DNA from 4 places in the Yersinia sp. 2541 StPb PI genome. Region 4 is predicted to be linked to each of the others. Evidence: predicted binding sites of a transcription regulator. Region 4 holds the regulator's gene; each other region holds the start of a gene.

Region 1 (7,427 bases), 1.4 Mb from region 4:
GTCGGTGGCAGTGTAAATCACTTTGCCATCAACCAAAACTTCACCGTCCGCGACACCCATAATTAATTTACGCATAATAACGCGTTTAAAATTAATACGATATGTTACTTTCTTGGCTTCAGGCAGTACCTGACCGGTGAATTTAACTTCACCGACACCCAGCGCGCGACCTTTGCCTTCGCCACCTAACCAGCCAAGATAGAACCCAACCAATTGCCACATAGCATCAAGGCCCAGGCAGCCTGGCATTACAGGATCACCGATAAAGTGGCAACCGAAGAACCATAGATCTGGATTGATATCCAGTTCCGCTTCCACATAACCTTTGCCATAGGTACCGCCGTCTTCTGTCATCTTGACGACACGGTCCATCATTAACATATTGCCTGCTGGCAATGGTGGTCCGCCAGCGCCAAACAGTTCGCCACGGCCTGATGCTTCAAGGTCTTCTTTTGTATAGGATTCGCGTTTATCTACCATGTTCTCAGTAAGCCTTATTTTAGTGAAGTGCGCAGAATAGCGTACACCTGTACGCTGAGCAAGTCCGATCAGCCCTGGTTGAACCAGTTTAGCCAGCGTAATGGCCAAGGCCAACGGTGTCTGTCCTGCGGATTAACCTGTGAGATTCGCTCTTGAATTATACCTAACAGGCTTGGTTGCTGCTCGTCGGCATACACCATGCCTGTCAATAACGGCAGTGCTTCAGCGGCGCTATCAACCGCCCAGAGATGGAACTGACCATTTTGTACCGCCTCAATCACTGCCTGATTCAGGCATAAATGACGGACATTGGTCGTCGGTAGAATCACCCCTTGAGTGCCCGTCAACCCGCGACGCTGACAAGCTTCGAAGAAGCCTTCGATCTTTTCATTTACGCCGCCAATAGGCTGCACATTACCAAACTGATCAACAGAGCCTGTGACCGCAATTTGCTGGTTGATCGGCTGCTGCGAAAGGGCACTGATCAAGGCGCAAAGCTCGGCCAGTGATGCGCTATCACCATCGACCTCACCATAGGATTGCTCAAAAACAATCGAAGCCGAGAAGGGTAGCGGCTGATCAAGTTCCAATTCTGAGATCAAGAATGCTTGCATAATCATCATGCCTTTAGCATGTAGATTACCGCCCAGTTCCGCTTTACGTTCAACGTCAACAAACTCGCCATCACCCAAGTGAACCACACAACTGATACGTGCAGGTTCGCCAAAAGCATAAGGGTGACCTGGGTATTCCAGTACCGACAAACCATTAATCTGACCGACGACTAACCCTTCGGTATCAACCAAAATTTGCCCTAGTTCAATCTCATCTTGCATCCGCTCAGCAAGATAACTATTGCGCCAATCACGGGCATTCAAGGCAATGTCCAGCGCATTGGCTGTAATTGACTCTTCTTCAGCATACAGCGCTGCTTCTGCCAACTGGCCAGTTAGCCATACTGGGCACAGCGGCAGACTGCCCTGATCACCGCTGTAGCGCACTGCCTGACGAAACAGAACTGGCCAGGCATCGGCAGATAAAGATGGCAACTGCTTTTCCTGCAATAACGCATTGATATAGCCACACCATAGGGTCATGCCATCGATATCGACCAGCGGCAGCTCGACTTCGAACTCGCCATAGATAGCCAATTCACCTAACTCGGGTTCCATATCGTGGAAATCGCCAAGGCCCAGACGGTCGCCAACGAGAATCAGGCGCAGATCCAGTGGCATCGAGGGAATGTGTACTGGCAGAGGGCGAGTTTCATCAGGTGACAACCAATCGAAGCGCTGCTGGACAATCATCTGTTTCAGACGCAGCCACATCAGTGGTTGAGCTTGTAATGCCCGTACTGACAGGATCAATATGCCGCCATTAGCCTGATGAACCAAGCCGGGTTGCAGACTGATTTGATCTTTATGCCATCTAACACAACCAAACAGTTGTTCTGGTTCTATCCATTCCTGATAGAGACAGCGTGAATGTGCCGCAAAAGGCTCGTCACCACGTTGTGCCGGCTGCCAGGTCACTAGATTGGTATCAATCTGATAATCGCCACCAAACACGGCAGAGGCTTCAGGTTGCAGCTCTTTAACTGCCTGCGCGATCAATGCCAGATACTCAGTACTCTCCTGTGCTTTAATCAGCATAAAACGCGGTTGAGATTGTGGATGACAAAATAGCGTCATGCCATTCTCTAACCGGGGCTGAATCGCCGAGAAAGAAACCGGCTCCAACTGGGAGGCAGTAGTAAATAACGCTTCATAGGGCGTTGCGTTCGGCAGCATTGACTGCCATTCAAGTCGGTTATTGGTCAAAGTAATAGATGCAATCGTCAAAAAGGGAAAGGGCGATTATACAAGAATAAAGCAGGCTGCATATACGTAGAGTGGCAGTTGGTAGCAAGGAGTAAGACATCGGCAGTATTCCGTACAAAAAACAAACTAATCATAGGCTTTTAGTAGGGTGAAATTCTGCGTAAAACTGTTATGCTTGACTTAAGTTACACGGTCACTAAAGAGCTCACGATGAAATATCAACAACTGGAAAATCTGGAAAGTGGTTGGAAATGGGCGTATTTGGTAAAAAAACACCGTGAAGGTGAAGCCATTACCCGCCACATTGAAAACAGTGCAGCTACAGACGCAGTAGAGCAATTGATGAAACTGGAAAGTGAACCAGTAAAGGTGCTGGAGTGGATTGACACTCATATGAACGTACAACTGGCGACGCGGATGAAGCAGACTATCCGCGCCAGACGTAAGCGCCATTTTAATGCTGAGCATCAGCATACGCGCAAAAAGTCGATCGATCTGGAATTTCTGGTTTGGCAGCGTTTGGCAGCTCTAGCCCGGCGCCGTGGCAATACTCTGTCAGATACAGTGGTGCAGTTAATTGAAGATGCTGAGCGTAAAGAGAAATATGCCAACCAGATGTCATCTTTGAAACAGGACTTACAGGATATTCTCGGTAAAGAGATTTAACCTGTCTTGGTATGAATTAGATAAAAGTTGATATTGATATAGAGCCATTAAGAAAAGAGATGTGGCTTGGTTTGTTATCATTGATGATAAAAAAAACCCCGCAATGCGGGGTTTTTTACGAAAGGAGTAAACTTAAGCCTGTGGCTGAGTTACAACTTCTTTGTAGCCTTTAACTTCGATCTCTACGCGACGATCTGGTGCCAGGCAATTGATCAGAGCAGCACGTGGTTTCACGTTGTCACAGGTGTTACCAGTAACTGGGTTTGCTTGACCTTCACCGCGAGCGGTGATTTTGTCAGCAGGGATACCTTTAGAAACCAGGTAATCACGCACGCTGTCAGCACGACGCTGAGACAGAACTAAGTTCGGTGCTGGTTGACCGATACGGTCAGCGAAGCCCAGAACAACTACAGAACCGTCTTTAGGATCGATAGAGCTCAGTTGTGCATACAGTTGGTCCAGAGCTTGCTGGCCTTCTGGTTTCAGAGTTGCTTTGTTGAAAGCGAACAGCACGTCAGATTTCAGTGTGAAACGCTTAGTGTCAACAACTGGAGCTGGAGCTGGAGCTGGAGCAACTACTGGCGCTACTGCATCTTCCTGACCGAAACGGTAAGAAACACCCAGGCTCAGCATGCCATTGTCTGGACGAGCACCAACGGTAGCTTTATCACCGATGTTGCTAACCCATTGGTATTCCATACGGGTTGCCCAGTTTTTGGTCCATGCATATTCTGCACCCAGCGCTACCAGTGGAGAAACACCGGTGTCATGGTTGCTAGCACGGCTATCAGTAGGAGCATCGTAAGCGCTAGAATCTACGCGCCAAACCAGACCACCCAGACGGGTGTACAGGTCCAAGTCCTGAGCAATTGGGTAGCTCAGTTTAGCAGCCAGCTGTACGCCTTGTGCTTTGAATGCGCCGTTATTTACGTCGCCTTTGTAAGGCATACGGCCAAGCCAGTCGTATCCCATTTCAAAGCCCAGGTATTGGTTTGCTTGGTAACCCAAGAACGCACCAGCACCCAGTTGGTCTTTATGGGTAGGACCGTCGTTGCCAACGTTGCCATAGATACCGCCAGTGCCAGTATCTTGATACTGGGACCAACCCAGTTTACCACCGGTGTACCAGGTGTTATCTTTCGGTGCGGCTTGCGCTACTGTAGCGAAACCAGCCAGTGCCACTGCTAATGCGATAGCTGTCTTTTTCATTTTACGCCTCGTTATCATCCAAATAGGCAATGAGCTTTAAAAAGCTAAGCCCTTGGTTAAAATTCTTCGCCAAGGTTTTAACGCTCCCGTTAATCACGCTGCCAGTATAATTTGGCGTTTTAGAGCAACCTTGGCGATGTAAAGTCTACAACGTGGCGAGAAAGTTACAAGTGTGATGTGATAAACCGCCTGAAAAAAAAGCGAAATAGTGCATTATCTTTAACGATTTAGCGGTAAAAACCCGCGTTTTCTAGACGTTATTTTCTGCTGCAAGCCGCATTCCGACTCGCTTTATGCCGGTTTTACAGGAGTAAGCGCTAAATATTGTAATAATTCATGGGATAAATCCTAAATTTACTTAATGATACAAAGAAGAATGAATTTTTAACGTTGCGCACTGTCCTTGGTTCAGTTTTATGTCATTCAACGGACGCATAACAAACCCATAAGCATTCCCTAACTTTGCTGCCAAACGTAATCTGATTCGATCATTTTCTGACAACTCCGGTAGCCAACCAAGAACGACACTGTAATTTCCCGTCAATAATGCCTTCTCCATTGCATCAACAGTCGACAATGGATTGATTTGCCGTAACTGAACGACTTTATCTATTGGTAAGCCTGAATGCTGTAACCATAAACGACTTAATTTCTGTTGTGGGGCCAGCCATAAAAGCCACCGAGACTGCTTACCAAGTTGTTGCAATAAAGGAAGCAATAACTGAGTTACCGCAGGCTGGTTTTCACTGTACACAAGTTCACTGATAAGGCCACTATCTGTTGGAGCATCAATTCTTTCCGGTGTTTCACGGCTAATAAGAGAATGATAATTAGCATTATAAGGTTTTAGTGATTGAGTACGCATTATGAACCTCGCCTGTAGTGTGCTGTATGCATATACAGTAGTCACTGTTTGTTCGAAGATCAACTAAATTTTTACAAGACGCTTCGCATAATTGTGATGTAAATCCGTGCAAATTCATTTTGTGTTTGGCTAGGTAATCCATATTGCGTATTTTTTAATTGGTTGTTCCTCTTACACTTATTGCAACTGGATAGGGACGTTGGATTGGATTTTTACTAAAGGAGTAGTTATGGAAAACGCATCAGAAAACAAAATCATGCAAGCACAGGATCGTTTCGATTTTTTAGGCAAGATCACAGTTCGTTCGCAATTTGGCGGCTATGGCCTATTGGCGAACGGCATTATGTTTGCGGTGATTTCGGACGGCGAACTGTATTTACGCGCTAATAATAAGATAGAAACGCTATTCCGCAGTCGGGGGATGAGTAACTTTGTCTACGCTAAACGCGGGTTACCGGTATTGCTGCGTTATTATTGGGTAGACTCTGCATTATGGAGTGATGAGTGCACACTGAGTCATTTTGCTACACGCGCTTATCAAGGGGCGAAAGCTGAGATTTTAAGCAAAAAAGGGTCAACAGTTCGTCTGAAAGATTTGCCGAATCTCAGTGCCAGCCTTGAACGACTATTGTGGAAAGCCGGCATCAAGAATGCGGCGGAACTGCGGCGTGAAGGGGCCAAATGCTGTTATCTGAAGTTACGTGCATTAAGGCGCTCACTCGGGGTTAATGTATTATTGGCGCTTGCTGGGGCGATAAGTGGCCACCATTATGCTGTGCTGCCTTTATTGATGCGTAGTGAACTTATTGAATGGTTTGAGATACACATCCGTTCGCCCAACATTACGCAGTTTGAAACAGCATAGCGGGGCCATCGGGAATGGCCCCAATCTTAATTAGTCTGGCTGATGTGCCTATTCAGTTCACTGAGTTCAGGTAACAGTTCAAGCAATAAACCTATTTGTTGTAAAACCAATTGGTCTTTGCTCTCCGGCTCAGGATTACAGTTCTGTAGCCGGGTAGATAAGCTGGCTAGCACCTGGGCCATTTTCGCGCTGTCAGGCTGCTCTTGCTCAAGTGTACCCTCGACATAACAAATCGCATCATTAAGCAGATTCAGGGTGGCGGTGTTGCTCAGTTTCTCTCGATGAGCACCCAGCGCGGATATATAGCTCAGCATCGTGTGATTCAGACAGAGCAATCGGAATGCTGCCTCCTGAGTTTCTTTGTCATTTTTGGGTTCGGCAGACATATTTGAGATCACTGAGGCTAACTCCGCGTCGCAATTATGTGCATCACGGCGGGCTATACGGTAGGGCAGGCTATTATCTTTGCCTTGATAGTATTGCACCAGAATTGCATCCAAATAGCGGCAGTTGGCATTCAGCGTTTTATGAACCACCGCAGGGAGGTGGCGGAACTTCCAATCCGGCCAGATAAAACTCACCGCTACCCAGGCGATGGCACAGCCTAGCAGGGTATCAAATACCCGAGGTGCGGCAACCTCAAATCCTTCCCCTAATAGGTTAAAACAGAGCAAAACCAGCAGGGTAATAAACATCGTTGCATGAGCATACTGAACATTACGGAAAGCAAAAAATAGCACCCCGGTAATGACAATAAGGATGAGTTGCCCCTCAATGGAAGGCACAAAATACAGGATAGGCAAACCAATAAGAATACCCGCTAGCGTGCCAATTATACGCAATGCAAGGCGGCGGCGCGTCGCATTATAGTTAGGTTGGCAGACAAAAAGACTGGTCAGTAGGATCCAATAGCCGTGGCGCATGCCTGTTAGTTGAATAAACGCATAACCGAGACATAGCACCACTGACATGCGAACTGCGTGGCGAAATAGTGCAGATTGTGGGGTGAGATGGCGGCTGATACGCAGCTTGATATCACTCCATCCGGTAATGTGGTCGTCAGACAAACGGCTCTCGGGCTGAGGGCCTTCGGCTAATACTTGTTCGGATTCAATTCCCGCCAATTGGGCATCAATAGCCCGTAAATTTCTCAGTAAGTGGGAAAGGGCTTTAACTTGCGGGATATTCTCGTTTTGCGCGAGTTCTCTGGCCAGTGCCGCATCTAAAAACGTAAAGGCTCGCTCGAAGCGAGGATCATGCTGATACTTTTGTCTCATCAGAATGGATTGCGAAAGTTGCAGGCAGGCTCTGGCTTGCATACTCAGTAAGCGCTGAAAGCGGAATAGCACGTCGCTGTAACGGAATTTCTCTCGTAGAACCTGATATTGGACATGTGACGAGCTGGCGCGTTCATGAATATCTTGTGCGACAAAATAGTAGTGAAGTGTCCGTCTGGTCCCACGCTGGCCCCGATCACCTTTCAAGCGAGTCACCAGTGAGGCTTTGGCCTGATTTAAGGTTG
Region 2 (7,427 bases), 1.8 Mb from region 4:
CGGCCCAGTAAACGGCTGATGGTTTCTACCGTCAGACCTAAATAGTTACCAATATCACCACGGGTCATCGTCAGGCGGAACTCACGTGGAGAGAAACCACGTTGAGCAAAACGGCGAGACAGATTATAGATAAAGGCCGCCAGACGCTCTTCTGCATTCTTTTTGGAAAGTAGCAAAATCATATCTTGGTCACCTTTGATCTCACCACTCATCAGGCGCATCATCTGCTGGCGCAGATTTGGCATTTTGCCGGATAAATCGTCCAACGTATCAAACGGGATTTCACAAACCATGGATGTTTCCAGAGCTTGTGCGAAGCTCGGATGCTGCAAATTGCTGATAGCGTCAAAACCGACTAAATCACCCGCCAGATGGAAACCGGTGATTTGCTCATCACCTTCTTCGGTAATGGTGTAGCTTTTAATGGTCCCGGAACGGATGGCATACAGGGATTTGAGTTCATCACCCGCTTTAAACAGCGCCTGTCCTTTCTGAATAGGTTTCTTCCTTTCAATGATATTGTCGAGCTGATCCAGCTCGTTTTCATTTAAGGTAAACGGAATACAGAGCTGGCTAATACTGCAATCCTGACAGTGAATTGCACAACCACCAGACTGGATACGTCGGATTACGCGTTTTTCCGGGATCATAGGGTATTCCCATTAATATTGATATGCGTCAATTTTAACATCTTTTCTTGCGTCTGATAAGAGCAACAATAGTTAGCGTGCTAAAAGATAACCCTCATGCATTAATAACCAGCGTTTTCTCTCCACTCCACCGGCATATCCTGTCAATGCACCTTGTTGCCCAATGACCCGATGACAAGGGACAACAATTGAAATAGGGTTCAATCCATTCGCCATCCCGACAGCCCGCGAAGCGGTAGGGCGGTTGATTCGTTTTGCTAACTCGCCATAAGTAATCGTTTCGCCACAGGGGATTTTTCGCAGCTCTTGCCAGACTTGACGCTGAAAATCAGTCCCAGCGGTTTTAACCGGTAAATTATCAATAATGCTCAGGTCACCAGCAAAATAGCGTTGCATACTGTCACTTAGCCCACCGGGATTGCGTTCTTCAACCAATGTAAACGCGCCCTGGCCGTAATGGTTGCCTAGCAACTTCATCAGACGCTCGTAGTGGTCAGTCCAATCGATGGCACGTAGCCGGTTTTCTTGGTCTGCGATCAGTAACAGTTCACCTTGTGGAGTTGCCATCCGATCAATAAAAAACGTTTCCATAAGTCTCCGCTATGCTGCTGTTGGTTGTAGACAGTTTTGCCGATAATGATTGCCTGAAATATGGCATCAAAAGATACCTACTGTGGCGATAATCGCATAACCAAGAAAATTTAGGTATAAATTCGGGGTGGGCGAACCCAACATTAGCGGCTAGGATGATAGCTTATTGATTACGAAAGCCCTTGTTTGTGAGTATTAACTGTTGTGACGACTGATACTTACGATTGCCACTTCATGCCAGGTACTAACTCCATGTCAAATATCATTTTGTTACGTGATGGCGATCCTCAGTCAGCTGTTATCGAGCGCCCGCACAGCCAATCACCATTTATCTTACTGGCCGACCATGCCGGTCAACGGATACCGGTTCAACTTGGTGATTTGGGGTTACCCTCAGGAGAAATTGACCGCCACATCGGTTGGGATATAGGTTCATTGGCAATGGCGCGGTTACTTAGCCAGTATCTGGATGCAACCTTGATTCATCAGCAGTATTCGCGATTGGTGATTGATTGCAATCGCACGCCGGGAATCGCCAGTTCGATCCCTGAAATTTCCGAGCACACACGGATCCCGCGCAATATTGGTGTCACCGTAGCAGAGGCTGAAGCGCGCCGGGTTGAGGTATTCCAGCCTTATCATGATTTGATTACACAAACGCTGAATCAACGTCGTGATAGCGGCCAGATGAGCGTGATCCTCTCCATGCACAGTTTTACACCGTCGTTTAAAAACATCGCGCGCCCCTGGCAGATTGGTACCTTGTTTCATCGTAATCCTGAGTTTGCTTTGCAACTGGTTTCATTGTTACAGCAAGAATGTGACCTGCACGTCGGAATTAACGAACCTTATGCCATGACGGATGCAACAGATTTCACGTTACCCTTCCACGCAGAACAGCGGCAGTTACCTTATGTGGGTATTGAGATTCGTCAGGATCTTATTACGCATCAAGCAGGTCAGGCGCTCTGGGCGAGCCGTTTGGCGCGACTGTTGCCGCAGGTGTTAGCGGCATTGAATTATGCAAAATAAGCAACAATGCCATTTATTGACATGAAAATTATCTGTTCTGCAACAATTATCAACGCACGCTCATGACCAACAGCCATTAATTGGTTATTATCAGCATAATCATCATTTTTTATTCGCTGCATAATATTAAGGTTGATAATTACGTGGAACCAAAACCTGCGCGCATTCTGATCAGTGCCTGTTTAATGGGAAAACCGGTACGTTATAACGGCAGTGCCCTGTCTGTTAGCGATGAAATTATTCAACGCTGGCAGGATGAGGGGCGACTGGTCCTTATTTGCCCTGAATTATCCGCAGGTATGCCGGTACCGCGTCCGCCTGCCGAAATTCAGCAAGGTAACGGCGAGGCGGTGTTGCAAGGACTGGCGCGGGTGACCGAGCAGTGGGGCAATGATGTTAGCCGGGAGTTTTTGCAAGGGGCTTATCAGGCTCTGGAGTTGGCGCAAAAGCACTGCTGCACAGTAGCAATTTTGACCGAAGGGAGTCCATCTTGTGGGAGCAGCCGCATCTATGATGGTCATTTTAGCGGCACCCAGCGCACAGGACAGGGAGTCACCACGGCGTTATTGCGCCGCCACGGAATAACCGTTTTCAGCCATCATCAGCTTAAACAGGCGGATGATTTTTTGCGAAGTTCTTCACAAGTCAAGGTTGAAAATTAACCGAGTGTCATAAAATCTCGCTATACTGTATGAATGTACAGTTGTGGCGTAAAGTCGCATTTTTGGTCACTTCATCTTTCTTGAAACCATTAAGTCGAGGTAGCGATATGACATTTAAGATAGTAGAAAAGCAACCGCAGCAAATAGTCAGTATTCGGCTGGTCGGCCCTTATCACGAGACTATCCCGCAAGGCTTTAACCAACTTTCTTCACTCTATACTCAGTACCAAATCCCTGGGAAAGAGTGGTTGGCTCTTTACTGGGACAATCCTGAGACTAATCCTCCTGCTGAGCTACGGGCTGACGTATCCTTGTCTGTGGCTGACGATTATGTGTTGCCCGCAGAACTCAGTGATCAACTACAACTACAAGTGATTCCCGGGGGGTTGTATGCGGTGTATCACACCAGGGTAACGGATGATGATTATGCCAAAGCCTGGAGCGAGTTGTATAACCAGCATCTGCCACAAAGTGGTTATCGTTCGGTAGAAGGTGCGTGTTATGAGGTTTACCTCAATGACGGCATAACTGATGGTTATTTTGATATCGATATCTGTCAATCGGTTGAAAAAGCACAATAATGAGTGGCGGCTGTGCCGGTTGGTGCGGCTGCCTATCGTGGCAACATTGATTCAGGATAGGCGTACCGGCGTATTATCACTTTATCTCGGTGGCAAGAAATAACTGGCTCAACCAGTCACTGAAAATACGTACTCGAGGGGAAAGCTGGCGGTTGTGAGGATACAGGAACGAGACTGGCATCGGGGGTGGTGCGTATTTTGGTAGTATCTCAACCAAGGTGCCAGCGATTAAGTCAGATTCGATATGGTAACGAGGCACTTGAATAATACCCAATCCAAGACGTGCGGCTGCTACAAAGCTTTCTGCACCACTGACTGATAGAACAGTCGGTAATTTTACTTGCTGAGTTTTAGTAGATGATGACGAAGCAGAGGGTAGATATGCGCTTTCTGTTATTACCCTGGAGGACGCTGCTTTATTATAACCTGTTGTTTTATCGGGGCTAAGGGTGCTGTCAGTGCCAAATTCCAGTGGCATCAGGCTACCGGTTGCGCTAGAACGAAAACCTACCATCTGATGGCCTGATAACTGGTCCAACCGGAGTGGAGTACCCTGTCGTTGTAAATATTGCGGTGCAGCACAGGTGACTTGTGGCAACAACGCCACTCGGCGGGCGACCATATCGCTGTCTTGTAAATTACCTACACGTAGCACCCCGTCAATACCTTCTCGAATAAGGTCGACCAAGCGGTCACCTTCACTGATAAATAACTCAATGTCAGGATATTGAGCAATAAAATCAGGTAATTGTGGCAAGACGAAATGGCGGGCTAACGTGCCCTGTACATCAATTCGTAACAAACCTCGTGGCTTGGCATTGGCAAAGGCCATTTCAGCATCTTCAATATCAGCAATAATACGCAGACAGCGCTGGTAGTAAGCTCCACCATCCAGAGTAGGGCTAACATGTCGGGTAGTTCGCTGCAATAAGCGCACATTTAAACGCTTTTCGAGCTGTTTAATGGCATCTGTCACTGTAGATCGCGGTAGATTTAAATCTTGGGCGGTTTGGGTAAAACTGCGTTGTTCCACTACCCTGATAAATACCCGCATTGCATCAATTCGGTCCACGTGATTGTTCGCTTTATTCGGATAGTGTTAACGAATAATAGATGATTATCCGAAACGATAAAAGTGGCATTCTCTGTTTGCGGGCGGTTAAACATAGCATGCTCCACTTGCTGGATAGCAATCAATGCATCGTCACAAACGATAAAATACACATCGAGGAGAAAATCATGGTGAATACAACCGGGCAGGTTGCCATTGTAACCGGAGCATCACGGGGTATTGGCGCAGCAATTGCTGAGCGTTTGGCTCAGGAGGGGTATACCGTTCTGATCAATTATGCCCGGAGTGACATTGAGGCGGAAACACTGGTGCGCAAAATTCAACAAGCGGGCGGAAATGCAGTAAGTGCGAAGGGGGATATCAGTGATGCTGCAGCGGTTGCACAGTTATTTTCTCAAGCAGAAGCTGCGTTTGGCGGGGTTGATGTCTTGGTCAACAATGCTGGAATTCTATCTCTCAGTGCCATTGCAGACAGTGATGATGAACACTTTGACCGTCAGATCGCCATTAACCTGAAAGGGAGCTTTAACGGGATGCGTGAAGCGGCAAAGCGTTTGAAAGATGGCGGCCGCATCGTAAACTTTTCAACCAGTGTTGTCGGGCTGAAACTGGAAAAATACGGTGTTTATGCTGCAACCAAAGCGGCGGTTGAAACCATGACAGCTATTCTGGCGAAAGAGTTGCGGGGGCGTAATATCACCGTTAATGCTGTGGCTCCTGGGCCGACGGCAACCTCGCTCTTCCTTGATGGTAAATCACCCGAATTAATTGAAAAAATGGCGAAAATGGCGCCACTAGAAAGATTAGGAACGCCAGAGGATATTGCAGCAGCCGTGGCTTTTCTGGTTGGAAAAGACGGTGGCTGGATTAATGGGCAAGTTTTACGCGCCAACGGTGGCCTGATTTAGCCTGTGGTGAACGCGTGGAAAGGTCAGGGGAGCCTGCATTGTCAGAGATAACAATTAATCGCGACTGTCATAAAAGCGTCATTCGCTTGTTCTAGTATCCGTTGTAACCAATCAATACAAATTGTATTACTGTTTTACAACAAGGAATTATACCGATGCAGAACCGCGTATCCACTTTGTCCGGCATAGCGTTATCCAGTCTGATACTCACCAGTTCATTGTTTACACCGAATGCTGTTGCTTCCGCCACTGGCTTATATGACCGTAGCGCCAAGGGAGATGTCACTCAATTTGGCGGGGCACGACGTTTGACCGGTGATCAGACACAGGCTCTTCGTGATTCGCTTTCCAATAAAACCGTAAAGAATGTCATTTTACTGATTGGCGATGGTATGGGCGATTCAGAAATCACCTCAGCACGTAACTATGCTATGGGGGCCGGTGGTTTCTTTAAAGGAATTGATGCGTTACCACTGACAGGGCAATACACGCACTACTCATTAGATAAGAAAACGCAAAAACCGGATTACGTGACTGACTCAGCTGCCTCCGCAACAGCTTGGTCCTCAGGTGTAAAAACGTATAACGGCGCGCTGGGTGTTGATGTGTTCGGAAAAGATCACGTCACCTTGTTGGAGTTAGCGAAGAAAGCCGGTAAAGCAACTGGTAACGTTTCAACTGCTGAACTGCAAGATGCCACTCCTGCGGCACAGTTTGCTCACGTAACTGGGCGAAAATGCTATGGCCCGGAGGAAACAAGCGAGAAGTGCAGTAGCAATGCGCTGGAAAAGGGTGGGCGCGGTTCAATTACTGAGCAGATGATTGCCGGGCGCGCGGATGTCACATTGGGTGGTGGCGCTAAATCATTCAGCCAAGTCGCTAAAGCCGGTGAATGGAAAGATAAATCTCTGCGTGAACAAGCCTTGGCTCGAGGTTATGTTATTGTCGAAAATCTTGACGATCTGAATGCAATAAAGCAGGCAGACCAACAAAAACCGCTATTAGGGTTATTTAGCCCAGGTAACATGCCAGTACGTTGGCAGGGGCCGAAAGCGTCTTATCATGGCAATTTAGATAAGCCGCCGGTAGTTTGTGAAAACAATGCCGAGCGTACTAAAGATATTCCAACCTTGGCAGTGATGACTGAAAAAGCAATTGACCTGCTGAAACATAACGAAAAAGGATTCTTCTTACAGGTTGAAGGGGCATCCATTGATAAACAAGACCATGCGGCGAATCCTTGTGGTCAGTTCGGTGAAACTGTCGATTTGGATGAAGCAGTACAAAAAGCACTGGAGTTTGCGCGTGCAGAAGGTAATACCTTGGTTATTGTGACGGCAGATCACGCGCATTCCAGTCAAATTATTGAAGCAGATGCAAAAGCTCCTGGCTTAACACAAGCGTTAACCACGAAAGATGGCGCAGTTATGGCGATAAGCTATGGCAACTCTGAAGATGATTCTCAAGGGCACACGGGTACCCAATTGCGCATAGCAGCTTACGGACCACATGCGGCAAATGTGGTTGGTCTAACAGACCAAACCGACCTGTTCTTTACCATGCGTGATGCTATGGCGATTAAATAAGTCACGATACACCTGTTACAGCACAATTCGCTGAATAATCCCGGTGCAATAATGGCCGGGATTTTTAGTTTCTGTTAGCTACGATTATATCCATCCTCTAAATATCACTGATTTACATTATCATTTCTTACCAATTGTTATAATAATAACATTTTAATTCATGCCAAACTCCTGTCTTTCGCGTGCTGTGTACTTCAATTGCTGCGATCTTTGTCACACACATAACATTTGTCAGCTGATAATGTTATTGCAATAACATTGCGTGGTAAAAATTAGAATAAAGGGGTTAACAATGGATATTGCAGTAATTGGTTCCAACATGGTTGATCTGATCACTTATATTGA
Region 3 (7,427 bases), 1.6 Mb from region 4:
GTGGCAAGGCGAATTTATCGAGCTGCTGCTGTAATAAACAGAAGGGATCTGCCGGGGAGCAGACTCGGCCTTGCGCGCTGATTATCTCCGTTTGCAGGCCCCGAGTGGTGAGTGTTACCTGCGGGTCAGCGACCAATATATCAAAACGATTATGAGCATGTTCTGCGAATCCCGAATGCAGCAGCATTGCCCAGCTTTGATTGGCGAGTGGAGCAAATTGTTGGAGCAGGGCGTCAGGCTGATAAGGCAAGGCTTTGATGGTCAGGGATTTCACACTCATGAGTCACTATTCTTTTCTTTCGGATGGACATATTGGGGGCGCGATGACGCAGTTCGCAGCGCGCCGCAGGGAAGATTAGCATAAATTGGCGGGCGGGTCGTCTGGGGCAGTCAATTCACCGCAGACCCGAATAAACAGGTATACTTAATCAATTATATGTTGGAGATGAATCAATGCTAGCGGGTATGCCTTCACTTTCCCATGAGGAACAGCAAGAAGCTGTCGAACGTATTCACAAATTCATGTCAGAAGGTATGAGCAGTGGTGAAGCGATCGCACTGGTGGCCGCAGAAATCCGTGAGCGGCACCAAGATGATCCACAAGCCATGGCTATCTTTGAAGATACTGATTTTGATGATCATGATGAATCTGATTATCGCCGTGATAATGAGCAAGATGCGGATGACATTGAGGATCCGTACGAGGGATAAGCTCGGGATAGCAACTGATTAAACCCGCCGTTAATTGGCGGGTTTTTTATGGGATAACCAGATGAACGGGCTGAGGGTTACCCACTGACCACGACAGCCGCTGCGGCTCGTTTCGCTACTTCGATGGCGGTAGTGATATCATCAGCGACGGCCAGCGCCACCCCTAAACGCCGTTTGCCGGCAATGTCAGGTTTACCAAATAAGCGAATTTGCGTATCGCCAGTCAACGCAGTTTCTAAGCCATGATAAGCAATATTCTGGCTGGTCAATTCAGGTAAAATAACCGCTGAAGCGGCCGCGCCATATTGACGGATAGTGCCAATCGGGAAACCAAGAAATGCCCGGACATGTAATGCGAACTCAGACATATTTTGTGAAATTAACGTCACCATGCCGGTATCGTGCGGGCGCGGTGACACTTCACTGAAAATCACTTCATCGCCACAAACAAATAATTCCACGCCAAATAAGCCATAACCGCCGAGAGCTTTCACCACCTGAGACGCGATCGCTTTTGCGCGCGCCAATGCGGTCTCACTCATCACCTGTGGCTGCCAAGACTCACGGTAGTCGCCATCTTCCTGACGGTGGCCAATAGGCGCACAAAAATGGATGCCATCAACAGCATTGATTGTCAGCAGGGTAATTTCAAAATCAAAACGAACCAAGCCTTCAACAATCACTCTGCCACCCCCGGCGCGGCCACCTTGTTGGGCATAATCCCAGGCGGTTTGCAGTTGACCTGCATTGCGGATCAGACTTTGGCCTTTACCGGAAGAACTCATTACTGGCTTAACGATACAGGGATAACCCACTTCACTAACGGCCTGACGGAATGCGCTATCAGTGTCGGCGAAACGGTAGCTAGAGGTTGGCAATTGCAGGGTTTCTGCCGCTAAACGGCGAATGCCTTCACGGTTCATCGTCAGCCGGGTTGCCTCGGCACAAGGCACGACCCGTTGGCCCATCATCTCGAGTTCAACCAGCATATCGGTGGCGATAGCTTCTATTTCTGGCACGATATAGTGCGGTTTTTCCTGTTCGACCAACTGTTTCAGCGCCGAGCCATCCAGCATATTAATGACATGGCTGCGATGGGCAACATGCATGGCGGGTGCATCTGCATAGCGATCCACGGCAATCACTTCCAGCCCCAGTCTTTGGCATTCGATAGCCACTTCTTTACCCAACTCGCCAGAGCCAAGCAACATGACACGGGTAGCGCCTGGGCGCAGAGCGGTTCCAATAGTTAGCATAGTTAGGTACCTACATCAGTGGGATAGTTGCACATTTATTTGTCGCGCGATCAATTTTACGAGCGCCAGTATACGGCAAAATGGCAACGAAAACGATTGCGTATCTGGCGAATGGCAGTGAGTCGATATCAATATATGCGCAGCGCATTGCGTATTTGGTTTGTTTTTTGCGGTTTAACTCCGGCAATGCCCCCATTTCTGGTATTATCGCGCCAAAATCTTGCGCTTGCCTTCAGGCTGTCGCTGCCATTCCATCCAGTTATAAGAGTTACTGCCGTGAGTACAACTTCCTTTTCTTCCCTGACGCTGCCTGCTGAGCAGTTGTCCAATCTTAATGAACTTGGCTATACCGAGATGACACCGGTACAGGCTGCGGCTTTACCGGCAATCCTCAACGGGCAGGATGTCCGGGCGAAAGCCAAAACCGGCAGTGGCAAAACTGCGGCATTCGGTATTGGTTTACTCGATAAAATTGCGGTCGGTGAGTTTGTTACCCAGGCATTGGTACTGTGCCCGACCCGTGAATTGGCTGATCAGGTCAGCAAAGAGTTGCGCCGATTGGCCCGTTTCACGCAAAACATTAAAATCCTGACCTTGTGCGGTGGCCAACCGATGGGGCATCAATTGGATTCACTGGTACATGCGCCACACATTGTTGTGGGCACGCCGGGGCGTATTCAGGAGCATTTGCGTAAGAAAACACTGGTACTGGAAGATCTTAAGATTCTGGTATTGGATGAGGCTGATCGCATGCTGGATATGGGCTTTACCGATGCCATCGACGATGTCATTGCCTATACCCCGCCACAGCGCCAAACCCTACTGTTCTCAGCTACCTATCCGGTCGGTATCGAACGAATCAGTGCGCGAGTTCAACGCCAACCAATCAATGTTGAAGTTGATGATGGCGATGAAGTTCCTGCCATTGAGCAGGTGTTCTTTGAAACCACCCGCGAAAAACGTTTGCCGCTACTGATATCAGTTCTCAGTCATTATCAGCCGAGTTCTTGTGTGGTTTTCTGTAACACCAAGAAAGATTGCCAAAGTGTCTATGAAGCATTGGAATCTCGTGGAATCAGTGTGCTGGCTTTGCATGGTGACTTAGAACAACGTGACCGTGATCAGGTGCTGGTGCGTTTTGCCAACCGCAGTTGTCGTGTGCTGGTGGCAACCGATGTAGCAGCCCGAGGCCTGGACATTAAAGATCTGGCGCTGGTGGTTAACTTTGAGCTGGCCTTTGACCCAGAGGTTCACGTGCACCGTATTGGTCGTACTGGTCGGGCAGGGATGAGTGGTCTGGCGGTTAGCTTGTGTACACCACAAGAGATGTCCCGCGCGCATGCCATTGAAGATTATCTGCAAATAAAACTGAAATGGACCCCGGCGGAACAGGTGAGCCGTAGTGCTAACACGATGCTAGAGCCTGAAATGGTCACGTTATGCATTGATGGTGGGCGCAAAGCAAAAATTCGCCCAGGTGATATTTTGGGTGCTTTAACCGGTGAGGCCGGTCTGACCGCTGCTGACGTCGGTAAGATTGATATGTTCCCAGTCCATGCCTATGTTGCAATCCGTAAAGCCAGTGCCAAACGTGCCTTACAGCAATTACAACAAGGCAAGATTAAAGGCAAAAACTGCAAAGCCCGTTTATTGAAATAATTACACGAAGGGGAGATGACTGTTGCATCCCCCCGACAACTCACACTATACTGTTTATATGTACAGTTACTTGTGGGCGTGAAAGACATGAAAAGGACATACAGCAATGGCCGTTGAAATAAAATTCGTCGTGGTAAGACAGGGTGAGGAAAAAATGACTTTCACAACCAAAAAAGAAGCCGATGCTTACGATAAAATGCTGGATTTGGCTGACAATTTGTCTGAGTGGCTGTCACAGGCTCCCTTAACCCTTGAAGAAGATCAACGCGAAGCGCTGAGTTTCTTCCTGGCAGAAAATAAAGAGGCTTTGGGGCAAATTCTTCGAGGTGCTAACCCTGCGACTCCTGTCGATGGGCAAGCAAAAGTGAAAGCGGAAAAGAATGTACCAGAGAAAAAAAACAAATCTGAAGAAAATCAAGCCGCTTAATTTGCCAACTTTCAGCAGAAAGTGAAAAAGGGATCTAAAATGAATCGTGAAATCACCTTCTTTAGCCGATTTGAGGCGGATATTCTGGCAGATCGTAAGACGATCACCATCCGGGATAGCAGTGAATCCGATTTCCGCCCAGGGGAAACCTTGCGCGTATGTCGCAATGAAGATGGCGTATTCTTCTGCCACATTATGGTCAAATCAGTCACGCCAATCACGCTGGAGGCACTGTCTGACCGTCATGCGGAGCAAGAAAATATGTCATTGGATGAGCTGAAAAAGGTGATTAAGGAGATCTATCCTGGGCTGGAACAGTTTTATGTGATTGAATTTACGCGGTGTTAATTAAACGGCGTTATCATTATTACCCTGCAACGCTGTTCACTCTGTAACCTACCTTTCAATCATCGTTCCTACCATAGGATAGAAATAATAATATTTGGAGGAATGATGAGAAAGACAGGATTAGCCTTGGTATTGATCACTGCATTGGCGGGTATCACCAGTGGTGTACAGGCCCAAGAGCCGCGAGTAGCGAAATTACCTGCTTGCCCCGGTTTAAACCAATCTCAGGTAGCAACGCAGGTTAAGCGAGATTTTCTGCAAAACAGAATTACGCGTTGGGAAGCGGATAAGAAACAATTGGGTACTGATAGCCCAGTGGTTTGGATTAGCGCGGTAGACATTACAGGCCAGGATGATGTCTGGCAGGTTCCAATGACTGTTCGTGGTAACAAGGGTGACAAAACCTACCAAGTGGTACTTGACTGCAAAGCTGGCAGCATTACCTATAATGGCCCTAAATAGGTATACCTCTCATTAGTAATTGACTCAAATAGGTCTGGGTAGAATAACGTCTGCATAAAGTTAATAGCTGCCAAACAGGTGCTGGAGGAAACGTATCTGGTACCTGTTTATCCCCCCTCACGGCGGATACTCTCTCAGGTCTCTTTTATAATCATATTTATCATTTAATTAGCTCCCTTCAGCTAAATTATAAGCATATGCTGGTGCTTGGCATCCACAGGTAATCGTGTCACTCTCGCGTTAACGAACACAGATGGATAACTCAATCAATGACCATACCTCCAAAGGCCGATAAACGCCCTTATCCAATAACTATGCACGGCGATACCCGTGTAGATGACTATTATTGGCTACGTGATGACGAGCGTACTGACGCCGATGTTCTGAACTACTTGCAAGCTGAAAATGATTTCACCAACGCAGTGTTGCAGCCACAACAACCTTTGCGAGAAACCCTGTATCAAGAGATGGTTTCGCGAATTCCGCCACAGGAAGAATCAGTCCCCTATATCCGCAATGGCTATCGCTATCAGACGCGTTTTGAGCCGGGTAATGAATATGCTATTTACGTGCGTCAACCGGTTTGGGCTGATAGCAGTTGGGAAACGTTATTGGATGGCAACCAACGGGCAGCGGACAGTGAGTTTTATACCTTGGGTGGGTTGGATGTTAGCCCAGATAATCATCTATTAGCGGTTGCAGAGGATTTCTTATCGCGTCGCCAATATGATATTCGGGTGAAACATTTGCAAAGTGATGTTTGGCACGAAGAAGTTATCAGCAATACCTCAGGTAGTTTTGAGTGGGCCAATGATTCAAAAACGCTCTATTACGTGCGCAAACATGAAAAAACATTACTGCCTTATCAAGTGTATCGCCATGTAGTAGGAACCGACCCTCAATTGGACCAACTTATTTATCAGGAAACTGACGATACATTTTATGTTGGGCTGGAAAAAACCACATCTGAACGTTTCATTGTTATTAATCTGAGCAGTACCACTACATCTGAAATCTTGTTGCTGGATGCTGATAAGCCTGAATCCGCACCACAGATGTTTGCACCGCGCCGTAAAGACCATGAATACGGGTTGGACCACTATAAGCAACATTTTTATTTACGCTCAAATAAAGATGGCAAGAATTTCGGTTTGTACAAAATAGCCGAAGAAGGTAAGGAACAACGTGATTTTGTCGATGAATCTCAATGGGTGTCATTAATCGCGCCAACAACTGATGTTATGTTGGAGGGCTTCAGCCTATTCCGTGATTGGTTGGTAGTGGAAGAGCGTAGTGAAGGGCTGACGCATTTACGACAGATTCACTGGGCCACTGACGAAGAGAAATACATTACTTTTGATGACCCAACCTATGTTACCTGGCTGGCTTATAACCCCGAGCCAGAAACAGAATTGCTGCGCTATGGCTACTCCTCTATGACCACACCAAGTTCAATGTTTGAACTTAATATGGATACAGGTACGCGCCAGCTACTGAAACAGCAAGAAGTGAAGAATTTCACCCCGGAAAAGTATCGTAGCGAGCGGATATGGGTCACTGCAACCGACGGCGTAAAAGTGCCGGTTTCATTGGTTTATCACCAAGATCACTTTGTTTCAGGTAGTAATCCACTGTTGGTTTATGGCTATGGCTCATATGGCAGCAGTATGGATCCCGCATTCAGTGGTAGCCGATTAAGCCTATTGGATCGTGGTTTTGTCTTCGCTCTGGCTCATATTCGGGGCGGCGGAGAATTGGGACAGCAGTGGTATGAAGACGGTAAATTGCTCAACAAGTTAAATACTTTCAACGATTTTATCGATGTTACCAAAGCATTGATAACTGAGGGTTATGGTGATGCTAACCGTGTATTTGCCATGGGAGGCAGTGCTGGTGGCTTGTTGATGGGGACGGTCATCAATCAGGAACCCGGGTTATATAAAGGCGTAGTGGCACAGGTGCCGTTTGTTGATGTGGTAACCACCATGTTGGATGAATCGATTCCTCTCACCACTGGCGAGTATGATGAATGGGGCAACCCGAACGATAAGACGTATTACGACTATATTAAGCAATACAGTCCTTATGATCAGGTAAAGGCTCAGGATTATCCGCACATGCTGGTGACTACCGGCTTACATGATTCACAGGTTCAATACTGGGAACCGGCAAAGTGGGTCGCCAAGCTGCGTGAAATGAAAACGGATGACCACCAATTATTGCTCTACACCGATATGGATTCAGGTCATGGCGGTAAATCAGGCCGTTTCAAAGCGTATGAAGACATCGCTTTGGAATATGCATTCATACTGGCTTTGGCTTAATCTAGTCAGGAATATTACGTCAGGTAATAGGTCAGGGTATGGCGCATATCTGGCGTAAGGTCAGTTATTGAAGCTAACATCCAACGCAGATAGTCCGGGTCTTGCCGGGCTATCTGTTCAATGCTTTTGCCCCGGTATTTCCCAAATTTAAATGTCTGTAATAACAGCGGCTGCTGTGTTATCTCGGCCATTTGTTCGGCGTTCCAACCAGAGTCTTGCATAATGCGCTGTAATAGCGCC
Region 4 (7,427 bases):
TGTGGCCGACGCTGTGGGCATTATGGCTGGCAGGGCAGGGTATCCCAGAAACCAAAATACTGATTGTGTTTGTGTTGGGTGTGTTTTTTATGCGTGCGGCTGGTTGTGTCGTCAATGATTATGCTGACCGAAATATTGATGGCTTTGTAAAACGCACCGCATCCCGCCCGTTACCCAGTGGCATTATCAGTGAACGAGAGAGCAAAATCCTGTTTGTCGTTTTGGTACTGCTCTCGTTTGGTCTGGTGTTAACCCTTAATAGCATGACCATTTGGTTATCATTGGCAGCACTGGCGTTAGCCTGGATTTATCCGTTTATGAAGCGGGTCACTCATCTACCCCAAGTGGTATTAGGCGCAGCTTTTGGTTGGTCAATTCCGATGGGATTCGCTGCGGTGAGTGAGAGCTTACCCTTGGTTTGTTGGCTGTTATTGCTGGCGAACATCTGCTGGACCGTCGCTTATGACACGCAATACGCAATGGTTGATCGCGACGATGACCTGAAAATTGGAGTTAAGTCCACGGCGATTTTATTTGGTCAACATGACAAGCTGATTATAGGTTTACTGCAACTGGCTACACTGGTGTTGATGGTTGCTATCGGCTGGCTGATGGGGTTGGGCGGCGCATTCTATTGGTCAATCCTGCTGGCGGGTGCCTTGTTTATCCACCAACAAAAGATGATTGTGCAGCGTGACCGCGACGCCTGCTTCCGTGCGTTTTTGAATAATAATTACGTAGGGCTGGTGTTGTTTTTAGGGATTCTGATTAGTTATTGGCAGTAAATACGTTTCTGGAAAACAGTCAAAAAAATGGCCAGATGATGAATCCGGCCATTTTTGTTTAGCGGCTTGAGGAATCAATCTTCCGATTTATCCTCTGCCTCGGATTCTGGCCGTTGATTGCTGGTTTCGGCTGGCATACTGACACTCTCGATAGTCAGTTTCACTTCCGGCGTCATCAACGCACTCAGCATATTGTAAACTTCCAACGTATGTTCCTGAACCGCGTCACCACTGTCACTGATATATCCCTCTTCACGCAAGGTACCGACCAGTGTTGAAAATACCGCTTTATCGAAGAATTCTGGTGCGTTAATCCCGTGCAGAACAGACAATCGCTGCGCCATGATACGGCTCTCTTTCTCCAGCGCTCCACGGTTAATGCTCGGATTGGCACTGAGCAGCGACAGGGTAATCGCGTATCGTTGCAGGGTTTCCCGCACACCGGCGGCCAGTAATTGCAGTGGGCGAATTCGGGCCGGATTCAGCACTAGTTCGGTCCCTTTGTCACAAATCAACTGCTGGCGGGCCAGTTCATCTATCAGCGTGTCCAGCGTCTGTGGTAACTGCTCTTTGCTGTAATGCAGGAACAGTTCAGCTTTCAACATCGGATAAATCATACTGATTTGGCGCAACAATTCGTCACGGGTAATGCGGCGGTGGTACATCACCATGCTGGCTATCAGTGACGGTAGCATCAGTAAGTGCTGGATATTATTGCGATAATAGGTCATCAGCACGGCTTGTTCCCGTGGCAGGATGATAATGTCACCAATGTTGTCTTTCTCCACCTCAAACTTATTCATATTCAAGGCGTGATTAAGTAACTCTTCCGGTGTTTTATCCGGCACAGTGACATCTTTCGCATAAGGCACATTACGCATCAGTTGCAGATAGCAATCAAGTTGCTCAAGCAACTGCTCACGGGTGAGTGAACGCTGACGTGAGGCTAACAATGCGGTAGAACACAAGTTCATGGCATTCGCTGCTGCCGCATTATTTATTCTCACCATGATCTTACCGGCCAAATCATTTACCGCCGGTGTCAGCCAGCTTGGGCGCTGAGCTTCAATCGGATCAATGGCATCACGCCATTGCGGTACATTGGTGTTCAGATAGGTGGTCAACGGGATCGGTTCACCAAAGTTGACATAGCCCTGACCGAGGTTACGCAACTTACGCAAGCCCCGCAGCATCTGCAACAGGCTCTCTTTCTCTTTGGTCGCACCACGCAGCTCTTTGGCATAGGTACCCACTTCCATCACATGTTCGTAACCGATATAAATCGGCACCAAAGTGATTGGACGTGAGCCACCACGCAACATCGCCTGAATGGTCATCGACAGTGTGCCAGTTTTTGGCTCCAGCAGGCGGCCGGTACGTGAGCGGCCTCCTTCAACAAAGTATTCAACTGAATAACCACGGGTGAACAGTTCACCTAAATACTCGCGGAAAACCGTTGAATAGAGTTTGTTGCCTTTAAAGGTGCGACGAATAAAGAACGCGCCCAAACGGCGGAAGATAGGCCCGGCAGGCCAGAAGTTAAGGTTAATCCCGGCGGCAATATGCGGCGGCACCAGCCCTTGATGATAAAGCACGTAGGAGAGCAGCAGATAATCCATATGGCTGCGATGACAAGGCACATAGACGATTTCATGGCCATCTTGCGCCAACTGCCGCACCCGTTCTGCATTATGGACGTTAATACCTTGATACAAACGGTTCCACGTCCAGCTCAATACTCTGTCAGACAGGCGCACGGCTTCATATGAGAAGTCGGCTGCGATCTCTTCCATCAGCGTAATGGCATTTTGCTGTGCTTTCTCATGGGAGATTTTCTTGGTCCGCGCTTCATCGGCGACGGCCTTTTCAATCGCCTTTGATGTCAGCAACTTTTTGAACAGATCCTGCCGGGCAGGCAGACTAGGGCCAACCGCTGCCAGGCGTTGACGGGAGAAGTGCATCCGCGCTACGCGAGCCAGTTTGTGGGCGATAGTTTTATCGGTACCGTGCTCGCTGGCCATCCTGCGCAGTGAAACTGTGGTAGAGAAACGCACAAAACTATCGCGACCCAGCCACAATACCGCGAAGAATTTTTGCACTCCGTTAAGCACGCGCAGATGGGGTGTTCCGTGGCCTTCACGCCCCGGCGAACGACCAAACATCACGGAAACCGGTAACATCTGGATATCTAACTCGGGATTATTGCGGTGCAAATCCAGATAGTCGTGGAACAGCTTTACCGATTCCTGTTTAGGCGCGTAGTAGCGAAAGACCCGCGGGCCATTATCGATAAACACATGGCTGGGCAGTTGCACTCCATCGATTTCCAATGGAATCAATGGGTCGGGCAGGTCTTGTGCTTGACACTGCGCTCGCAAAGTCAGCAAATCAGCCTTAGAATTGTAAGGCAAAACGTACAGAATAGGACGAGAGGGGTCTAGCCCTAACTCAGTCACAGGGTCTGCCGGAATAACCTTGCTTTTTACCAACATTTTAAGTGGTAAATTCAATAACTTATAATATATTTTACGCCAACCTGACATAACTACATGAAGCCTCTTGTTAGCAATTCGTCGCAAGGATACCAGAAACTGGTTTTGAGATCTGTGGTGATAAGACAACAGAAAGCGGCAAAAATCATCATTAACTTAAGATAAAGGCAATAAAACATGGCGAATCAATCAACAGGGCTGGCCCGAGTCTATAAAGCGGCCGGTTATTCTGTGAAAGGCTTAACGGCTGCCTGGAAAAACGAAGCGGCATTTCGTCAGGAAGCTGTTGCTGCCATAATCGCTATCATACTGGCCTTCTGGCTGGATGTAGATGCTATCGCACGCCTTTTATTAATTGGTAGCGTGGTTTTAGTGATAATTATCGAAGTCATTAACAGTGCGATTGAGGCGGTAGTGGACAGGATTGGCAGTGAGTTCCATGAGCTATCGGGCCGCGCCAAAGATATGGGGTCCGCGGCGGTATTCCTCGCTATCTTGTTAGCGTTATTTGTTTGGATAACCGTACTTTGCCAGCATGCCGGTTAATGTTATGACGAACAATGCCGCAGAAATAAGCTGTGATTAATCCCTGTTTTTATTCACTCTTTGGTTCCCAACACCCGCTTACCTGTATATACTCACAGCAAGACTGTATAAACAAACAGGGGGCGGAATGAAAGCACTTACTACCAGACAGCAAGAGGTTTATGACCTGGTTCGCGATCACTTAGCGCAAACCGGCATGCCACCGACCCGTGCCGAAATTGCGCAGCGTCTGGGGTTTCGCTCTCCTAACGCCGCTGAAGAGCATTTAAAAGCACTGGCCCGTAAAGGCGTCATTGAGATTGTTTCTGGCGCTTCCCGTGGCATTCGTTTGCTGATGGAAGAAGAAGATGGCCTGCCACTGATTGGTCGGGTTGCCGCAGGTGAACCTTTGCTGGCACAGCAGCATATCGAAGGGCACTACAAAGTAGACCCATCAATGTTTAAACCGAGTGCAGATTTTCTGTTGCGGGTTAATGGGATGTCGATGAGAGATATCGGTATTCTGGATGGCGACCTATTAGCGGTGCATAAAACGCAAGATGTGCGTAACGGGCAAGTTGTAGTGGCACGAATTGATGATGAAGTGACGGTAAAACGCTTGAAAAAACAAGGTAATATCGTACAGCTTTTGCCAGAAAATAGTGAGTTCCAACCGATTATTGTCGATCTGCGCGAACAAAGCTTCACCATTGAAGGATTGGCCGTCGGTGTTATCCGTAATGGTGACTGGATCTAACATTAGCGTTTTATATTGAACTGATAAGCCGTTCCTGCTCAGGAGCGGCTTTTTATTATTAATGACCCCATTAAACGATTCAGACGCCCAAATTAATTGACGTTGCAGGCAGGCAGCCGCAAAGAAGCTCGCTAATTCCGATCAATGCTAACGACAAGTAGATGATTTGGATGACAAATCTGCGGGGAGAAAATTTGAATGCTGCTTGCTGCGGCCTCTCAGAGGTGATGTCTGGGAAGGGGCCAAGTAACAAGTACAGCTAGCCTGCTACAGCTCCAAGTATGGAAAAGTTATTTAGATTGAGACGATTCCGACAATAAGTTATTACCTACTGTTTTAACTGAATAATATCAGTGCTTATTTTTACTTTATAGCTATAATCTCAGTGATTAATATTATCCTGACTTTAATTGCTAGTATCCTCTGCTATAATTATTCGTACGGTAAGCGAAACAACGAAGTTTAATTTTAAATTATGACTGTGAGTGACTAATTTAAATGTGGTTGTTTTTATCAATAGAGAACGTTTATCGTATTGAATTAAATAAACTGACTAATCCCAAGGTAACGGAGATATTATGAATAAAGATCAAGCCGACGGTAACTGGAAGCAGTTTAAAGGTAAAGTGAAAGAAAAATGGGGCAAGCTGACTGACGATGACTTAACGGTAATCGAAGGTAAGCGTGACCAGCTAGTGGGTAAAATCCAGGAGAAATACGGCTATCAGAAAGAGCAAGCCGAGAAAGAAGTCAAAGCCTGGGAAGACCACAGCAAATATCGCTGGTAACAGCATTAAATGGAATTAAACTGATATTGATATAAATTAATCGGGTCTCTCGTTTCATAGAATATGCATTGTTAATCAACCCCGTCTAGTTATTGGTGTATCAACTCCAATTATACTGAAGCGGTGAGGTTATTTTAATAAAAGCTATTCTAGCTCACCTGTATTTATATCTACATCTGCACAAGGACGTGCCTTATTATTAATTATTACCCTGTCGCATTGCTCGCGGCAGTCTACTTTTTGCTAACCGATATATACCCACCAGGGATCTCTATCTATACCCTAAATAATTCGAGTTGCAGGAAGGCGGTAACCGATTTGTACAGCATTTATGCTAGCCCGCTGGGTGAGCCTCAAGGATGAGGCTCATTAATCCCGATGAGCTTACATGAGTAAGTGATTCGGGTTATTGAGAGCAGCCAACACACATGCAGCGTGAAGTATGACGGGTATAAGGCAAAAGTAATTGGAGAGCAGCTAACATTGCTGCAACTTCAATTAGGTACGCAGCTATTTCTTTTTAGTAACAATAGAGTGGTCATGGTCACAATGCTCATGGCTTTCGCATGCTTCAACTTCCCCGCATTCAGCACATAAACCGTGCGCTTCAACCACACTGTGACGCAGCACAAAACCTGATTGTTTTGCTAACTGTGACAATGCCTCTTCAATGCCCACGGTGGTGCGTTCAGTGACTATTTTGCACCGATCACAGATAAATAGCGCTGAAGTATGGGTTGGCTCTTCAAAATGATGACATAGCACATAACTATTAGCTGACTCGACGCGGTGAATAAACCCTTGCTCCAGCAAAAAATCCAATGCGCGATAAACAGTTGGAGGCTTGGCTTGTGGCTCAGACACACGCAACAAATCCAACAGGTCATAGGCACTGATTGCGCCAGGTTGTTGTGCCATTAAGCGTAGTACTTCAAGACGTTGCGGTGTCAGCCGGACGTTACGTTGTTGACACAGACTTTCAGCCTGAGCCAGCAGCTTTTCCTCATCGATAGGTTTCATGATATCCATCCCGCAGCATTTGAATTGAAATGATTTTACCATATTTAGCGTTAATCGCCGATAGGTGAAAAAACGAGGGGAAGGTGGGTATCACACTTTTGTTAATTCACAGGATTCGATGACAGAACGATCAGTCGTAGAGTTCAATTATCACACAGGCAGCTATGGTCAGCTTCTATGGTATAATTACTCATTCCATCCCTTTGTAGGGTTCGCTCGGCGGGCAACTTTAAAGGGTATTTGATGAAATAATAACCGATGAAATCACCGTAAATGCACGCAGCCCAGACTTTTTCCAGCACCCCGGCCAATAAGCCACACTACCCTCTACAACGTTTTTCCGTCGCGCCGATGCTCGATTGGACCGATCGTCATTGCCGTTATTTTCATCGTTTGTTAACCAAGCAGACCTTGTTATATACCGAAATGGTCACCACCGGTGCCATTATTCATGGTAAAGCTGACTATCTGGCTTATAGCGAACAGGATCATCCGGTGGCACTGCAACTTGGAGGCAGTGACCCGCAGGCGCTGGCCCATTGTGCCAAATTGGCTGAACAACGCGGCTACAATGAAATAAACCTAAATGTGGGTTGCCCGTCTGATCGGGTACAAAATGGTCGTTTTGGCGCTTGCCTGATGGGTGAGGCTGAACTGGTCGCTGACTGCATTAAAGCTATGCGCGATGTGGTTTCTATTCCTGTCACCGTTAAAACTCGTATCGGCATTGACCAACTGGATAGCTATGAGTTCTTATGCGAGTTTGTGCAAACGGTGGCGGACCGTGGCGAATGCGATATCTTTACCATTCATGCTCGCAAAGCCTGGCTCTCAGGGCTTAGCCCGAAAGAGAACCGTGAAGTGCCACCGCTGGATTATGAGCGGGTTTATCAGCTCAAGCGTGATTTCCCAACACTGACTATTGCCATTAATGGTGGTGTGAAAACGCTGGCTGAAGCCAAAGAGCATCTTAAACATCTTGATGGGGTAATGATGGGCCGTGAAGCCTACCAAAATCCAAGCATTTTGACCCAAGTGGATCGCGAACTATTTGATGTAA

Evidence for each region. The regulator LexA, encoded in region 4, represses DNA repair genes until DNA is damaged. The targets are predictions, from matches to a motif close to TNCTGTATGTACATACAGNA.
Region 1: sulA (SOS-induced cell division inhibitor SulA) is a predicted target of LexA. The motif match lies at 5,061-5,080, and genes of this name have one in related genera.
Region 2: sbmC (DNA gyrase inhibitor SbmC) is a predicted target of LexA. The motif match lies at 2,959-2,978, and genes of this name have one in related genera.
Region 3: V1953_RS08700 (YebG family protein) is a predicted target of LexA. The motif match lies at 3,675-3,694, and genes of this name have one in related genera.

Annotation. Positions count from the first base shown of each region.
Region 1 covers NZ_JAZGQB010000001.1:1,805,594-1,813,020, forward strand. Annotated here, with positions in the region: gene fabA (bifunctional 3-hydroxydecanoyl-ACP dehydratase/trans-2-decenoyl-ACP isomerase) at 1-480, opposite strand, end outside; gene V1953_RS07895 (AAA family ATPase) at 549-2,300, opposite strand; gene matP (macrodomain Ter protein MatP) at 2,511-2,966, shown strand; gene ompA (porin OmpA) at 3,099-4,175, opposite strand; gene sulA (SOS-induced cell division inhibitor SulA) at 4,534-5,040, opposite strand; gene V1953_RS07915 (TfoX/Sxy family DNA transformation protein) at 5,270-5,905, shown strand; gene yccS (YccS family putative transporter) at 5,932-7,427, opposite strand, start outside.
Region 2 covers NZ_JAZGQB010000001.1:2,217,626-2,225,052, forward strand. Annotated here, with positions in the region: gene V1953_RS09860 (FNR family transcription factor) at 1-650, opposite strand, end outside; gene ogt (methylated-DNA--[protein]-cysteine S-methyltransferase) at 723-1,241, opposite strand; gene V1953_RS09870 (N-formylglutamate amidohydrolase) at 1,494-2,273, shown strand; gene V1953_RS09875 (DUF523 domain-containing protein) at 2,417-2,935, shown strand; gene sbmC (DNA gyrase inhibitor SbmC) at 3,043-3,516, shown strand; gene V1953_RS09885 (LysR family transcriptional regulator) at 3,593-4,588, opposite strand; gene V1953_RS09890 (SDR family oxidoreductase) at 4,756-5,496, shown strand; gene phoA (alkaline phosphatase) at 5,652-7,082, shown strand; gene rbsK (ribokinase) at 7,375-7,427, shown strand, end outside.
Region 3 covers NZ_JAZGQB010000001.1:1,971,084-1,978,510, forward strand. Annotated here, with positions in the region: gene pabB (aminodeoxychorismate synthase component 1) at 1-280, opposite strand, end outside; gene V1953_RS08685 (YoaH family protein) at 454-711, shown strand; gene purT (formate-dependent phosphoribosylglycinamide formyltransferase) at 789-1,967, opposite strand; gene dbpA (ATP-dependent RNA helicase DbpA) at 2,244-3,626, shown strand; gene V1953_RS08700 (YebG family protein) at 3,733-4,053, shown strand; gene yqfB (N(4)-acetylcytidine aminohydrolase) at 4,093-4,401, shown strand; gene yebF (protein YebF) at 4,507-4,863, shown strand; gene V1953_RS08715 (S9 family peptidase) at 5,133-7,187, shown strand; gene exoX (exodeoxyribonuclease X) at 7,202-7,427, opposite strand, start outside.
Region 4 covers NZ_JAZGQB010000001.1:373,758-381,184, forward strand. Annotated here, with positions in the region: gene ubiA (4-hydroxybenzoate octaprenyltransferase) at 1-785, shown strand, start outside; gene plsB (glycerol-3-phosphate 1-O-acyltransferase PlsB) at 860-3,328, opposite strand; gene V1953_RS01610 (diacylglycerol kinase) at 3,455-3,823, shown strand; gene lexA (transcriptional repressor LexA) at 3,951-4,559, shown strand; gene V1953_RS01620 (CsbD family protein) at 5,138-5,347, shown strand; gene zur (zinc uptake transcriptional repressor Zur) at 5,858-6,367, opposite strand; gene dusA (tRNA dihydrouridine(20/20a) synthase DusA) at 6,641-7,427, shown strand, end outside.